4 regions of the Bradyrhizobium sp. 2S1 genome follow, and region 2 is predicted to be linked to each of the others. Evidence: predicted binding sites of a transcription regulator. Region 2 holds the regulator's gene; each other region holds the start of a gene.
What was found. Region 2 encodes PhoB, which activates phosphate uptake and scavenging genes when phosphate is short. Its sites were predicted from a motif close to TGTCATNNANCTGTCAT; they were not measured.

Region 1: the regulator PhoB is predicted to act here: its motif matches at 1,113-1,129, upstream of HAP54_RS19720 (esterase-like activity of phytase family protein).
Region 3: the regulator PhoB is predicted to act here: its motif matches at 822-838, upstream of HAP54_RS13515 (DUF2794 domain-containing protein).
Region 4: the regulator PhoB is predicted to act here: its motif matches at 1,269-1,285, upstream of HAP54_RS42655 (OprO/OprP family phosphate-selective porin).

What each region holds. Positions count from the first base shown of each region.
Region 1 covers NZ_CP147717.1:4,182,986-4,185,182, reverse strand. Annotated here, with positions in the region: gene HAP54_RS19730 (FecCD family ABC transporter permease) at 1-271, shown strand, start outside; gene HAP54_RS19725 (heme ABC transporter ATP-binding protein) at 268-1,068, shown strand; gene HAP54_RS19720 (esterase-like activity of phytase family protein) at 1,190-2,197, shown strand, end outside.
Region 2 covers NZ_CP147717.1:1,806,853-1,809,049, forward strand. Annotated here, with positions in the region: gene HAP54_RS08655 (GcrA family cell cycle regulator) at 1-436, shown strand, start outside; gene phoB (phosphate regulon transcriptional regulator PhoB) at 602-1,312, opposite strand; gene phoU (phosphate signaling complex protein PhoU) at 1,442-2,158, opposite strand; gene pstB (phosphate ABC transporter ATP-binding protein PstB) at 2,170-2,197, opposite strand, start outside.
Region 3 covers NZ_CP147717.1:2,849,527-2,851,723, forward strand. Annotated here, with positions in the region: gene HAP54_RS13510 (DUF1223 domain-containing protein) at 1-348, shown strand, start outside; gene HAP54_RS13515 (DUF2794 domain-containing protein) at 902-1,273, shown strand; gene HAP54_RS13520 (GNAT family N-acetyltransferase) at 1,459-1,989, opposite strand; gene HAP54_RS13525 (Bax inhibitor-1/YccA family protein) at 2,090-2,197, opposite strand, start outside.
Region 4 covers NZ_CP147717.1:8,924,562-8,926,758, forward strand. Annotated here, with positions in the region: gene HAP54_RS42650 (DegQ family serine endoprotease) at 1-1,055, opposite strand, end outside; gene HAP54_RS42655 (OprO/OprP family phosphate-selective porin) at 1,347-2,197, shown strand, end outside.

The DNA of each region.
Region 1 (2,197 bases), 2.4 Mb from region 2:
GATGACCGGCGTTGCGGTCTCGGTCTGCGGCGTGGTCGGCTTTGTCGGCATTGTGGTGCCACATCTGCTGCGGCTGGTGATCGGGCCCGCGCACCGGCTGCTGCTGCCGGCCTCCGCATTGCTCGGTGCCATCCTCCTGGTCGGTGCCGATACGGTGGCGCGCACCATCGTGGCACCTGCGGAAATGCCGATCGGCATCCTGACCGCGGCGATCGGCGCGCCGTTCTTCCTCGCCATGCTGCTGCGCCAGCGTGGGCTGGTGTCGCTATGAGCGCGCTGCTCGAAGCACAATCGGTGTCGATGACGGGCGGCACGACTTTGGTCGATGCGGTCTCCCTGCAGATCGGCGCCGGCGAGATGGTCGCGATCGTCGGTCCCAACGGCGCCGGCAAATCGACGCTGTTGCGGATGCTGTCCGGCGACCTCCGTCCATCCCGCGGTTCGATCAAGCTCAAGCAGCGCGACCTCAACGCCTATGGGCCGCGCGAGCTGGCGCAACACCGCGCGATGCTGTCGCAGCATGTCAACGTCACCTTCCCGTTCACCGTCGAGGAAATCGTCAGCATGGGCGCCGGCGAAAGCCCTCGCGCAGCGGCGCGCAACCTCGTCGAAGCGGCGCTGGACGAGGTCGGGCTCGCGCATTTCCGTTGCAGGCAATTGCCGACGCTGTCCGGCGGCGAGCAGCAGCGCGCGCATTTCGCCCGTGTGCTGGTGCAACTCGCCTGCGGCGAGGCGCTGCATGGGCCGGGATTTTTGCTGCTGGACGAGCCGACATCGAGCCTCGATCTGCGGCACCAGATCGACCTCGTCGAGACCGCGCGGCGGCGCGCCGGGCGCGGCACCGCCGTAATCGCGATCCTGCACGACCTCAACCTCGCGATGCGGTTCGCCGACCGCATCCTGCTGCTGCATCGCGGCCGCCTTGCCGTCGACGGCGATCGCACCGCCGCGATGCAGGCCGAGACGCTGCGCAAGATCTTCGAGATCGACGTTGTGATCGACTACACCGCAAACGGCGTGCCGTTCCTGCTGCCGCAGACGATGCGGCCTGCGGGCAAGGCGACGTAACGCCGCAAGGCTTATCCCGCGGCAACACCGGCGATTCACAAAACTGTCAGCCGCCTGTAACAGGCGCCTCCGAGAACACCGCATCGTTTGTTCCTTCGTATCTTTCCTTAGGAGACCAACCATGCGCCTGTCATTGCTTTGCTCCGTCGCCTCTATCCTGCTCGCGACATCGGCGTTCGCGCAGAGCGAAGGCGAATTTCCGGCAAACCTGGCGGGACACGCCGTGATGCCGGCGGAGAGTTTCATCGACGCGCCCGCGGATGCGCCTAATGATCTCAAGACCTCGGGCAAATACACCACCGGCAAGCGCGTCGACGCCATCGGCACCGTGATGGGCAAATCCTATGAGCGGCCGACCGGCGCGTCGCTGCCGTTCAAGGGCCAGCCGCTGCAGGGCCATTCCGGCATCAAGGTGATGGCGGACGGCTCGTTCTGGGTGATCACCGACAACGGCATGGGCTCGCGCTACAACTCGGCGGATTCGATGCTGTACCTGAACCGGCACAAGATCGACTGGGCCAGCGGCAAGATCGAGCGCCAGGAGACCGTGTTCCTGCACGACCCCGACAAGAAGGTGCCGTTCCGCATCGTGCACGAGGACACCGCCAAGCGTTACCTCACCGGCGCAGACTTCGACACCGAAGGCTTCCAGATCATCAACGACACGTTCTGGATCGGCGACGAGTTCGGGCCCTACATCCTCAAGGCCGACAAGACCGGCAAGATCCTTGCCGTGTTCGAGACCGTCGCGGACGGCAAGCCGGTGCGTTCGCCGGATCACTGGGCGGTGCAGTCGCCGGGTGCGCCGGGTGCCTCCTACACCAACGTCAATCTGCGCCGCTCCAAGGGCTATGAGGGCTTCGCCTCGTCCAAGGACGGCAAGTTCCTCTACGGGCTGCTCGAGGGGCCGCTGTGGGATGCCGACAAGAAGGATTGGGGGAAGGTCGACGGCAAGGAAGCCTCGCGCATCCTCGAATTCGACGTCGCGGCGGAGAAGTTCACCGGCCGCCATTGGCAATATGTGTTCGAGCAGAACGGCAATGCGATCGGCGACTTCAACATGATCGATCCGACCCAGGGCCTCGTGATCGAGCGCGACAATGGCGAAGGCACCGCCGACAAGGCTTGC
Region 2 (2,197 bases):
GATCGCCGCGGAACTTGGCAATGTGACGCGAAACGCCGTGATCGGCAAAGTGCATCGGCTCGGCCTCTCCGGCCGCGCCAAGGCCCCCTCCACGGCGGCGCCGCGGCAGCGCAAGGCCCGCCCCGCCCAGCACATGATGCGGGTGGCGCGTCCGGTCTCGCGCGGCAACACCGCGCTGGCGCATGCCTTCGAGGTCGAGATGGAGCCCTATCCGATCTCCTACGACAACGTGGTGCCGATGAGCCAGCGGCTGTCGCTGCTCGAGCTGAACGAAGCCACCTGCCACTGGCCGGTCGGCGATCCCTCGAGCCCGGAATTCTTCTTCTGCGGCGGCAAGGCGCTCGGCGGCCTGCCCTATTGCGCACACCACTCGCGCGTCGCCTACCAGCCCGCCGGCGATCGCCGCCGGCCGTCGGCGAAACCGCAGATCAAGTGAGCACTCGGGACACTGGCGTAGACTTCAAAAACAAATCCCCGCGAAAGCGGGGATTTTTTTGTGGCTCGTCGCCCGGATGCATCACCGGCGACGTCCCGGCCTAGTGCGCAATTGCGCACTAGGCCGGGACGACGCCGTGTTGCGGCTTGTGAATGCCGCGCGGCCTTACGGCTGCGGCTCAGCCTTTGCGAAGCGGTCGTCGAGCGCGTAGCCGGCGCCGCGAACGGTGCGGATCGGATCCTGCTCGCGGCCCGGATTGAGCAGCTTGCGCAGGCGGCCGATATGCACGTCGACGGTGCGCTCATCGATATAGATGTCGCGGCCCCAGACGCTGTCGAGCAGCTGCTCGCGGCTGAACACCCGGCCGGGATGCTCGAGGAAGAATTCGAGCAGACGATATTCGGTCGGCCCGAGATCGATCGGGCGGCCGGAGCGCGCCACACGGCGCTTCTCGCGGTCGAGCTCGATGTCGCCATAGGTCAGCACGGTGGCAAGCCGCTCCGGGCTCGCACGGCGCAGCAGGCCCTTCACGCGCGCCAGCAGCTCGGGCACCGAGAACGGCTTGACGATGTAATCGTCGGCGCCGGTGGCAAGCCCGCGCACGCGCTCACTCTCCTCGCCGCGCGCGGTCAGCATGATGATCGGAAGCTGCTTGGTCTCGGGCCGCGCCCGCAGACGGCGGCACAGCTCGATGCCGGACAGGCCCGGCAGCATCCAGTCCAGCACAACGAGGTCGGGGATGCGCTCCTTCAACCTGGTGTCGGCGTCGTCGCCGCGTCCCACCGTTTCGACGTCGTAGCCTTCCGCATCGAGGTTGTAGCGCAACAGCGTCGTCAGCGCTTCCTCGTCTTCGACTACCAGAATGCGTGCGCTCATCGGTCTAAGTTCTTTCTCTGTGGTGATCCGTTGCCCAAACGCAAACCGAAACACTCAACCCCTGAGCATATTCCCCGTGGAAACGGTTTGTCGCGACGACAATCCGGTTCCGCCGATGCGGATCATGCCCTAGTTGCCCGGCACCGTGGTGGCGAAATTGGTCATATCGCCCTTCGGACGCTTGTCGGTGATCTGCTGGCCCTCGATCATGTAGAACACGGTCTCGGCGATGTTGGTGGCGTGGTCGCCGATCCGCTCGATGTTCTTGGCGCAGAACATCAGATGGATGCAGAACGAGATGTTGCGCGGATCCTCCATCATGTAGGTGAGCAGCTCGCGGAACAGCGAGGTGCAGATCGCATCGACCTCCTCGTCGCCCTTCCAGACGTTCATCGCCGCCGGCAGATCGTGCGCCGCATAGGCGTCGAGCACCGACTTGACCTGAGACAGTACGAGGTCGGTCATGTGCTCGAGGCCGCGGATCAACTTCAGCGGCTGGAAATCGCTCTCCAGCGCGGCGACGCGCTTGCCCATGTTCTTGGCGAGGTCGCCGATCCGCTCGAGGTCGGTCGCGACGCGCATCGCGCTGACGATCTCGCGCAGGTCGATCGCCATCGGCTGGCGGCGGGCGATCGTCAGCACCGCGCGCTCTTCGATGACGCGCTGCAGATTGTCGATCTCGATGTCGGCGGCGACCACGCGCTTGCCCAGCGCGACGTCGCGGCGGATCAGCGCGTCGACCGACTCGGTGATCATGCGCTCGACGAGGCCGCCCATCTCGGCGACCAGACGGGTCAACTCCTGCAGGTCGCTGTCGAATGCCTTGGCGGTATGTTCAGAAGCCATCGCTTGTCTCCTCAGCCGAACCGGCCGGTGATGTAGTCC
Region 3 (2,197 bases), 1.0 Mb from region 2:
ATGTCGGTGCCGGTGACGCTGACGCTGACCGGCAAGCAGATCAACGTTTCGGTGGCCGCGTCGAAGTCGCCCGCAGTGTCGCGCGGCGAAGTCTGGATCTGCTCGATCTCGAAGTCGGTGCCGATCTCGATCGCGCGCGGCGAGAACCGCGGCCAGGAGATCACCTACCACAACGTGGTGCGCAATCTCCTGAAGGTCGGTGACTGGAACGGTTCGTCCGGGAGTTGGACCGTGCCGTTGGAGAACATCACGCGAGATGGCGTCGACGCTGCGGCGGTGTACGTCCAGGACGGCAATCGCGACAAGCCGGGCCCGATGCTCGGCGCCGCTTTCACCTCGCTTCGCTAGCGCCTCGCGGCGCCAGTATCCGTCGGTCGCGCCATTGGGCGACACGCAGTTTGCCGTGCAGCCCACGCGGGAGGCGGCCGACAACCATCCAGAGATATACTGAAACGAAAGCGGTGAGCCTCTGCGCACGCCGCGATCGTGCGCGGCGGAGCAGGTTCCCAAAAACAAAAAGGACCAACTTTCGTTGGCCCAGTGTTGGGATTAACTCCTTTGCGAACAGGCCCGATCCCGACGGCCCCGGGGGGCTGGGGGCTGGGGGCTGAGGAATCCGGAACCGAAAGGACCGGGCCAACGCAGGATTTTCTTTTCGCAGGGCAGCGGGGCGGGCGATGGGCGGAAGTGGGGCAGCAATATGATTCCGCTAACGTTCCCGTGACTCTCTGGTTTTCCGGATAATCCGCCGCGTCAGACCGTGGTTAAGACCCGGTTGCATCGCGAATGGCCCCTTGCAGGCCCCCTCGCTTAGCGCAATCATGTCAGGGTTGTGACGATCCCGAAAAGGGGGGACCGGCTTTCGGACCATGATCGTCACTGGGACGACAGGAGGCGCTCGATGAGTCTGATCTCGGAGGACACTGATCCGAGCGGGAGCCGCGCCGCGGCGCGCCCCGCCGCCGCGATCCCGCAGTCCAACCGCGTGACCTTCAATCGACTAGAGCTCAACCGCATTCTCAATCTCTACGGCCGCATGGTCGCCGACGGCGAGTGGCGCGACTATGCGATCGACTTCCTGAAGGACCGTGCCGTGTTCTCGGTGTTTCGGCGCGCGTCCGAAATGCCGATCTACCGGATCGAGAAGGATCCCCGGCTTGCGCGTAAGCAGGGCATGTACAGCGTGATTTCGGCGACGGGCCTGATCCTGCGCCGTGGCCATGAACTCGAACGCGTGCTGTTCGTGATCGACCGCAAGCTGTCGCTGGTCTAGCCCCACCTCCCCTTGAAAAGGGGAGGTCGCTTTGCTCGTCAGAGCAAAGCGGGTGGGGATTTGCTCTCTCCGCACACAGCGTCGCCCATGGCTGACCCCCATCCCGACCTTCCCCCTTTCAGGGGGAAGGGGAAGATAGATTATCCCGGATTGCGCTGCGCTCCATCCTGGCTACGGATTGTCGCTCAATCCGCCGGCACGGTCGCGCCGCCTTCGCCGAGCGCGCGCTGCATCATCACGGTATCGAGCCAGCGGCCGAATTTCAGGCCGACGCCCGGGTGTGTCCCGATCATCTCAAAACCGCAGCGGCGGTGCAGTCCGATCGAGCCGGCATTGGCCGAATCCCCGATCACCGCGATCATCTGCCGGAAGCCGCGCGCGTCGCATTCGGCGATCAGGCGCTCCATCAGCTTGAGGCCGACGCCGCGGCGATGGAGCGCAGGATCCAGATAAACCGAGTTCTCGACCGTGAAGCGATAGGCTGGCCGCGGCCGGTAGGGGCCGGCATAGGCATAGCCGGCGACGCGGCCGTCGAGTACGGCAACGAAATAGGGGAAGCCGCCATCGATCAGCGCCCTGTAGCGGCGGGTCATCTCGGCGAGGTCGGGCGGGATCAGCTCGAAGGTCGCAGTGCCGAACCGCACCGCCTGCTCATAGATCGCCGTGATCGAGGGCAGGTCCGCCTCGGCGGTCGGCCTGATTACCGGATTGGACACCGCAGGATTGGACATGGCGCGACAGTATTTTTGCTCCGCGCAAAAGAAAAGCCCCGGCCGCTAGGGCCGGGGCTTGGGTCGATTCCTTCGCTCGAGGCGCTTAGTCGCGCTGGCCGAGCAGCTGCAGCAGCAGCGTGAACAGGTTGATGAAGTTCAGGTAGAGCGACAGCGCACCAGTGATTGCCGCGCGCTCTGCCATCACGCCACC
Region 4 (2,197 bases), 3.6 Mb from region 2:
GCGCGCTGCACCTCGATCTCCGCGCTGCCGCCGAGCGGGCGGGTCGCGAAGCGATAGTCGAACGCGTTGGGATCGTCGATCGCCTGGCCGTCGATGCCCACGATCAGGTCGGAGAGCTTCAGCCCGGCCTTCGCCGCCGGGCTGTTCGGCGCGACATTGGCGACCAGCGCGCCGGTCGGCAGTTTCAGCCCGAGCGTCTCGGCGATCTCCGGCGTCACCGCCTGCAGCCGCGCGCCGAGCCATGGCCGCTTCACCGCCTTGCCACCGCCCTTCGCGGAGGCCACCACCACACGCACCATGTTGGCGGGGATCGCAAAGCCGATGCCCTGCGAGCCGCCGGAGCGCGAGAAGATCGCGGTGTTGATGCCGGCGAGCCGGCCGGTCATGTCGACCAGCGCGCCGCCGGAATTGCCGGGATTGATCGCGGCATCGGTCTGAATGAAGAATTGATAATCCGTGATCCCGACTTGAGTGCGCGCCAGGGCCGAGATGATGCCGTGCGTCACGGTCTGGCCGACGCCGAACGGATTGCCGATCGCCAGCACGACGTCGCCGACCTGCAGCTGGTCGGAGTTCGCGAAATCCAGCGTCGCGAATTTCTCCTTGTTGGTCCCCTTCAGCCGCAGCACCGCAAGGTCGGTGCGGCTGTCCTTCAGCACGATCTCGGCCTCATATTCGCGCTTGTCGGCGAGCGAGACCTTCACCTGGTCGGCGCCCTCGATCACGTGATTGTTTGTGACCACGAGGCCCGAGCCATCGACCATCACGCCGGAGCCAAGCGAACGCTGCATCTGCTCGGGCTGCTGCCCGGGCACGCCGAAAAATCGACGAAAAATAGGATCGTCCAGGAATGGATTGCGGTTCTGCACGGTCTTGGCGGCATAGACATTGACCACCGCCGGCTGCACCCGCTGCACGATCGGCGCATAGGACAGCTGCAGCTCGGCCTGCGAGGACGGCACGCGGCGGTCCTGGGCCGCGGCCGGGCCGAGATTCCCGATGAAAGCCAACGTGCACAGAGCGGATAGGGCAGCAAAGCGGGCGGGTCGGAGCATTCTCACCTCTCGTGGAAAACGCCGGAATATAGGCGTGTTCGCCGGGCAATTGAAGGGCGCCGGGCCCGATAACTGCCCCCCGCCGCCGCGGTGCAAAACCCGTGGCAGCCGCGTTGAAGCGCGCCCCCAAACTTCTATGATGACTGTCATCTCACTGCGCCGCTCCGCTTGTTGCCCGCGGACAACAAGCGGAACTGCGATGCTAGGCAGCGCTGTCGTGCGTCAGTCACGATCAACTCCTAGGACGTTTCAGTGAGTGAGTGGGGACTTCAAACACAACAGGGGTGCACAATGAGTGCGACAAAAGTTGGTGCAATCGCCATAGGGCTGGCCGGGGCGCTCGCCGCCTCACCGGCCTACTCGCAATCGGCCGGAGGCGGCAGCGATGCGGAGATCGCGCTGCTGAAGCAGCAGCTGAAGATGCTCGAGCAGAAGCTCGACAAACTGCAGAAGCAGACCAATGCCAACACCGCGACCGCAGCCAGCGCAAACGCCAACGCGAAGGCCGCGGACGCCAAGGCCGCGCGGGTCGCAACCGCCAATGCCGCCATCCCGGTCAAGGGTCCAGTCGCGCCTTCGGGCGTCGTGGTGACATTGCCGAACAACCGGCCGACGATCTGCACCGCGGACGAACAGAACTGCATCGCGATCACGAGCCGCATCCACTGGGATGTCGGCGGTTACGACTATCGTCCGAACACCGCGGGCACGTCGCCGCAGAAGCTCGACAGCGGCGAGAATCTGCGCCGCGCCCGCATCGGCGTGATCGGCAAATTCTTCGGCGACTGGAATTACGCGCTGATCTACGACTTCGGCGGCTCGTCGGACGGCTTCGGTGGCACGGCGGCGGGATCGCTGCCCGGCGGCGGCACCTCCGGCGTCGAGAATGCCTATCTCAGCTATACCGGCTTCAAGCCGTTCGGCGGCAAGATGGCGATCGAAGGCGGCATCATGGATCTGCCCTGGACGCTCGACGAGTCCACCAGCTCCAACGACATCCTGTTCATGGAGCGCGCCTCGGCCGGCATCATCGCGCAGAACGTCGCGGCAGGCGACTTCCGTTCGGCCGCTGGCAGCCGCTGGTGGAATGACCAGCTCTGGCTCGGCGGCTATGTCACCGGACCGACCACCGGCCAGATTCA